One region of the Shewanella sp. NKUCC06_TVS genome, then DNA from elsewhere that is predicted to be linked to it. Evidence: predicted binding sites of a transcription regulator. Region 1 holds the regulator's gene; the other holds the start of a gene.
What was found. Region 1 encodes sigma-54, which starts transcription at its own class of promoters, with help from an activator protein. Its sites were predicted from a motif close to GTTGGCACGNNNNTNGNNT; they were not measured.
Positions count from the first base shown of each region.

Region 1 (3,428 bases):
CATAGGCTCGAGCAGTTTTCCCTCCAGCTTTATCGCTTCTTGCAAAGAGACTCGGCTCTTCGACAAAGGATGCAAACGGCGGGTTTCGCTGTAACGCTTAAGCAGAATTTTATCGCTGGAGTTAAGGAAGAAGCTCGTTAACTCAGTATCTGGAGGTAGGCTAGCGAGTTGTTTTACTAAGACCTTATCCTGCTCAGGCATGTTACGCACGTCGACACTGATGGCGACGAGATCGTTACTGCCTTTGAGTTGCTCAAGCAAACTGCCAATCAATGGCAAGGGAAGGTTATCGACACAATAATAGCCGAGATCTTCGAGTACCCTAAGGGCGACAGATTTGCCTGAGCCTGAGCGGCCCGACACTATGACCAGTTTCATCCAGTGATTACCTGATAGAGTTCCGTTTCATCATGCGTCTTGCGTAATTGCTTTAATATTTGCTTGTCGCTCAGCTTTTCGGCCATGCAAGACAAGGTACTTAAGTGCTGCTGACATTGGTCTGCAGGCACCAGTAGTGCAAATAAAATATCAACAGGTTGCTTATCGATAGCATCAAATGCTATCGGCTCTTCACACTTAATTAGTATGGCAATGGGCTGATCTATATCGGCTAGTCGACCATGTGGAATGGCGATGCCGTTACCTATACCTGTGCTCCCCATCTTTTCGCGCGCCACTAGGCTTTCGAATATCTCTTGAGATGAGAGGGTCGGGTACTGGGCAGCGACTAAGTCGCTGATGAGTTCCAGTACCTTTTTCTTGCTGCCCGGAGTGGCGCAGGTAGTGCACTCCGGCCGCAGTATGGTACAAAGTTCCATTATTAGTGTTTTGTTAACTTCTCTTTGTGTTTAATAACCTGACGGTCAAGCTTGTCAATCAGGGCGTCTATAGCGGCATACATGTCAGCATGCTCTGAAGTCGCAAAAACTTCACCACCTATGAGGTTTATTCTCGCTTCGGCAATCTGCTGCATTTTCTCAACATTGAGCACAACGTGCACATTATTGATCTGTTCGAAATGGCGTTCAAGTTTTGAAAACTTTTCTTCTACATATGCACGTAACGATTCGGTAATTTCGATATGGTGCCCACTTAGGTTTATTTGCATAGAAACGTCCTCCGATATCCACTGTAGGTTATAAACTTTTACGCTGATTAGAAGGTGGAATAAGCATAGCCTCTCGGTACTTCGCAATGGTTCTGCGGGCTACGTTGATCCCTTGTTCTGCCAGAAGTTGAGCCATCTTACTATCGCTTAATGGTTTTTTCTGGTTTTCCGCTGCCACCAGTTTCTTTATAAAGGCTCTGATTGCTGTGGATGAGCACTCACCACCATCGTCAGTACCGACGTGGCTAGAGAAGAAGTATTTTAGTTCAAAAAGTCCCTTAGGGGTATGCATGTATTTTTGAGTTGTGACCCGTGAGATGGTGGACTCATGCATTTCTACCGCTTCGGCAATATCGTTAAGCACCATAGGCTTCATGGCTTCTTCACCGTACTCAAAGAAACCCTGCTGATATTGCACTATGCAATTAGCAACTTTAAGCAAAGTATCGTTACGGCTTTCTAAGCTCTTAATAAACCATTTAGCCTCTTGCAGATGGCCGCGAATAAATTGGCTATCGGCTTGGTTTTTGGTACTGCGTGCCATAGAAGCATAATGTTGATTTACATTGATTTTTGGCATGCAGTCAGGATTAAGCTCAACAACCCAGCGGCCATTTTTCTTCGACACAGACACATCTGGGATAACGTATTCGTCATTATTGGGCGTGATCAACAAACCTGGGCGAGGATTGAGGGTTTGGATAAGTGCTATACCATCCCTTAATTCATCTTCTTTTAATTTAGTTTTACGCATCAATAACCTAAAATCACGGGCGGCGATCAGATCTAAATGATCTTTGATCAGCATACGGGCGTTTTCTAGGTTGGGAGTATCAGCGGCGAAATGCGACAGTTGGATCAACAGGCATTCACTTAAATCGCGGGCGGCAACGCCTATGGGATCAAAATGCTGAATGCGCTTGAGTACGGCTTCGACTTCGTCAAGCTCAACTTCAGGATTGCCCATGGCTTCGAGAATTTCTTCAGTGCTTTGGGTGAGATAGCCCTGATCGTCGATGGCATCAATAATGGCGGTGGCAATGGCTAAATCGGTTTCAGAAAACGGCGTGAGGTTTTTTTGCCATTCTAAGTGTTCGTACAAACCTTCACTGGTCTCGCCTTGGAAGGGCATATCGTCTTCACGACTGCCGCCGGGGCCTGAGTTTGGGGAGGCGGTAAACACTTCATCCCATGTGGTGTCCATGGGGAGCTCATCGGGCATGGATTCTTTGGTTAGCGACTCTGCCGTGTCTATGGTGGAGCTGTCTTTTTCTGGTGGCAGAGTGCTAGATTCACTGAAGTCCGTATCGGATAGCGTTTGGTTTACAGGGGTTTTAGTGGCGTCGAATTGATCCTCTTCCAGCTCGAGAAGGGGATTAGAATCTAATGCTTGCTGGATCTCTTGCTGCAGTTCTAATGACGACAGTTGCAACAGACGTATGGCCTGTTGTAATTGTGGCGTCATGGTTAACTGTTGACCCAGTTTGAGCTGGAGTGACGCTTTCATGTTACCGCTGATCCCTACGTTATTATTGTTGGAGGAGGTCGCTTATTATCATTTTGAGTGAAGCCCAATGGCGGTATAAATTGTCTCCATAGGCTTCGCTCGAGTAACTATAGCCTGAATTGTTCACCTAAGTACACAGCCCTAACTTGCTGATTGTCTAAGATCTCTGCTGGAGTTCCTTCGGCAATCAGGTTTCCGTGACTCACAATATAAGCATGTTCACATACATCTAATGTCTCGCGGACATTATGGTCTGTGATCAGTACGCCAAGGCCGCGACTTTTGAGTTGTTCGATAATCTTCTTGATGTCGATAACCGAAATAGGATCGACGCCGGCAAACGGTTCATCGAGCAAAATGAACTTAGGATTAGCGGCTAAAGCCCGCGCAATTTCGACGCGACGACGTTCGCCACCCGACAATGACATGCCTTGGCTGTCACGGATGTGGGTGATATGAAACTCTTCGAGCAGATGTTCTAGTTCTTCTTCTCGTTCTTCGTTTTTAAGTTCTTTACGAGTTTGCAGTACGGCCATGATGTTGTCATGAACAGTTAGCTTACGAAAGATACTGGCTTCCTGCGGTAAGTAACCTATGCCTTTGCGGGCACGCAGATGCATAGGATCTGCGGTTAAATCATCATCGTCGATAAAGATATGTCCCTTATCGCTCTTCACTAGCCCGACAACCATGTAAAAAGTCGTGGTTTTACCTGCACCGTTTGGACCGAGTAGGCCAACGACTTGACCGGTTTTTACCGTCAGACTGACGTCTTTAACCACTTGGCGACTCTTGTAACTTTTCGCCAGATTT
Region 1 covers NZ_JAHKQX010000004.1:77,619-81,046, reverse strand. Annotated here, with positions in the region: gene rapZ (RNase adapter RapZ) at 1-378, opposite strand, end outside; gene ptsN (PTS IIA-like nitrogen regulatory protein PtsN) at 375-818, opposite strand; gene hpf (ribosome hibernation promoting factor) at 821-1,108, opposite strand; gene KO531_RS05775 (RNA polymerase factor sigma-54) at 1,137-2,615, opposite strand; gene lptB (LPS export ABC transporter ATP-binding protein) at 2,723-3,428, opposite strand, start outside.

Region 2 (3,428 bases), on a different contig from region 1:
CGCATGTTGGATGCCTTGACTCACCATAGTAATCAATTGCTGCTTCATTACAGGTGAAAATCGTTGGATCATCTCCTGCATTTGGTTTTGCTGTTCTACTCCTTGACGCAATGACAGCTGAACTTGCATGGTTTCTTGGCGATTTAATTGTGACATCGAGAGTGTCTGTATGGATGATGTCGACTTAAGTTCTGAGAAAGTATTACTATCATCCATAAAACTTTCGTCTCTGGGAATATCCATCGCAACCGTTAATTTAGCATCTTTCAGTAATAGGTTAGCAGCCAAATCGGAATTGGGACTCCCATCAAGATCACTTTCTGTTACAGATGTTGTATCTAATGGTTCAGATGAAGTTGAAGAGCCTAAGGTATTCAGGTCGAAAGTATTTCCCGAGGTCGCGATATTAGCCGTATTGAGACTATTCACTGTAGAGCTACTAGTCGTTGCTTTTGCCGCAGTGTTGGTTACCGACTTTATCGTTGCACTATTCGCTAAGCCCGCTTGATTAATCACAGCATTAAGTGTGACCTCATTCTCAACTAAAGACTCATCTATACTCACCCCTACTTCAGTGGCAGAGACAAGCTCAGTGTCTTCTAAAGGTAATTCTGAAGCGTCATCGGTCAAATTTGGATCAATCACAACATCACTATCCGCTGACACTTCAAGTATATTTGGGTCTATGGGGAGAATTTGTACGAGTGACTTATCAGTCAAAGATGATGGTTTCACATCATCTGCGATTAAAATTGCTGCCATATCTGGGCTAGTAGAAACTAACTTTTGTAATTCAGCAGAAAAACCCGCTTCATCGGCATCTATATCTGATGCCAGTTCAATCTCAACAGAAACAGTAGATGCCAATGCTGAGCCGGTTAATAAAGCTGATGAAGTATCAATATTTTCTTCACCAGTTATATCTTCTTCAGCATTTAAAAATGCTAGCGGCAAACTATCTCCATCTGATGCCGTTTTCTTCATATCATTTGCCATGCTAATTTGGGCAAAAATGAGATTTACGTCGGCGTCATCAGTTGATATATCGTCATCTTTTACTTTATCAGCAGAGGTAACCTGCACAGTATCATCAGTGTTAGCAATGGTTTTTTTAGACGCAGAAATAGAAAATGAGCTAGCAGTGACTGACGCAAGTGTAGATGAAAAGTCTTCATTATTAGACTCTTGGGAAGATGTCTTAGCGGAATTGGCCGCAGAGTTGCCTGTTTTACTTAACAGGATATTGGTCATTTGTTGCATAAGTGCTCCCAAACATCACCCAACAAAAAAAGAAATGGCTAGGTAGAAACGTCAATTAAACACTGCGGTTGCAGGGTCATGGACTAAATCAAAGCAAATAAGATGCCAAAACATCAGATTTTACGACAGCATATCGAAAAGAATTAACACTGAGAGGTGCCGAATTGATGCTTATGCCATCAATACAAAAAAACTAAAGAGCCTATCCGGCTAGCGAGCAGTAAAGATGCCTATCATTTCACTAACGTTGATGACGGCGATAAAATTGCTGGGAAGCAAATTCATCGGTCATTTTTTGCTCCCTTTTTTGTTCAGCCACTTGACGCTTCTTCTCTTTACTGGCTAAGAGTAATTCTACTGCCTTACGTTTTTTTTGCTTTTCCAACCAATGTTGTTGTCGATATTCTTTTTGCTTTTCACCGTCGGCTACGACGCGATTTTGCTGGATAATTGCGTCATCGATCTGACGAATAAAACGGTGAAACTGGTGATAGTGACTAGCACTGATGGCTTGACCTTGCTGTGATTGCATTTGCTTCATGTATTCTAAGCGATAGTTATTCAGAGCACTGAGTTGATTCAACCGTTTTTGACACTCTAATTGCGCAGATTTTAACAATAATGCCGCTTGTTCTTCGGCATCATTGGCAAGCTTTAACACTAACAACAAGGGATCGGCGTTAGCCATACTAGACCTCGATTAATTCGATGACGCCATTATTTGCACTGTGCAGCAAGTTGCCCAAGCATGACTTGGCTATCGGCAAAGCTAAATGCATCACGCATGGTTTGTCGCAAAAAAGCATTCATTGCTGGCTGCAGTCGTATCGCATTATCAATGCGAGGATCGCTTCCTTGGGCATAGGCCCCAATAGAAATCAAATCTCGATTTTGCTGATACAAAGAATAGGTTTGTTTCACGCGGCGCATCGCCTCCAAATGTTCATTGGAGATCACCATAGGTGCGACTCGGCTAATAGAAGCTTCAATATCAATTGCAGGATAGTGCCCCGAATCCGCAAGCGAACGTGACAAGACAATGTGACCATCGAGGATCGCCCGCGAAGCATCGGCAATGGGATCCTGTTGATCGTCTCCTTCCGTCAACACAGTATAAAATGCCGTAATTGAACCTTGCCCAGGGCCACCGTTTCCGGCGCGCTCAACTAAACGTGGCAATTTTGCAAACACAGAAGGCGGATAACCTTTAGTCGCAGGCGGTTCACCCACAGCCAAAGCAATTTCACGCTGCGCTTGGGCGTAGCGCGTTAAACTGTCCATAAGCAATAAAACGTTATAGCCTAAATCGCGGAAGTATTCGGCAATACGAGTCGAGGTTTCACAGGCGCGAAGGCGCATCAGCGGCGATGTATCCGCAGGCGCAGCAACGACGACTGAACGCGCTCGACCTTTCTCACCAAGAATTTCCTCAATAAACTCTTTCACTTCCCGTCCACGCTCACCCACTAGCCCAACCACAATAATGTCGGCGGTAGTACCGCGAGTCATCATACCTAAGAGCACACTCTTACCGACACCTGAGCCCGCAAACAAGCCCATACGTTGGCCTTTGCCCACGGTCAGCATAGCGTTGATAGCGCGAACGCCAACGTCCAGCGGTTCAGTAATAGCACGGCGAGATAAAGGATTAATGGCAGCGCTATGTCTTGGCGCTTGTTGGTCCGTTTGCAACGCGCCTAAACCATCTAAAGGCACGCCGTTACCATCGAGTACGCGTCCTAGCAGGGATAAACCAACATTGAGTCCAGTTTGTTCCCCCAAAGGCACAACCCGCGCACCAGGTAATACACCACGCAATTCTTCAATGGGCATTAAATATAATAGTTCGCCATCAAACCCGACCACCTCGGCGATTAACTCGCCCGCCATGGTTTCGATCGAACATAAACTGCCCACAGGCGCACGGCAACCGCTTGCTTCTAAGGTTAAGCCGACAACACGCACCAGTTGACCACTGGCCACAGCGCGAAATGGCGGCACCTTACCCTGATGATGATTAAGCCTATTCAGCAGTTGATGTTGGCGATTTTGCATCTGATTTTGCCTCTAATTGCTCACCTGTGTTTGAGGCAGATTGTATATCCTCAGCATGTTGAGAAACCGTATCGACAACCTGATCATCAAGCTCTAATCCCACGGCCTCAGAA
Region 2 covers NZ_JAHKQX010000006.1:124,882-128,309, forward strand. Annotated here, with positions in the region: gene KO531_RS08730 (flagellar hook-length control protein FliK) at 1-1,260, opposite strand, end outside; gene fliJ (flagellar export protein FliJ) at 1,502-1,948, opposite strand; gene fliI (flagellar protein export ATPase FliI) at 1,978-3,315, opposite strand; gene fliH (flagellar assembly protein FliH) at 3,284-3,428, opposite strand, start outside.
Region 2: KO531_RS08730 (flagellar hook-length control protein FliK) is a predicted target of sigma-54. The motif match lies at 1,352-1,370, and genes of this name have one in related genera.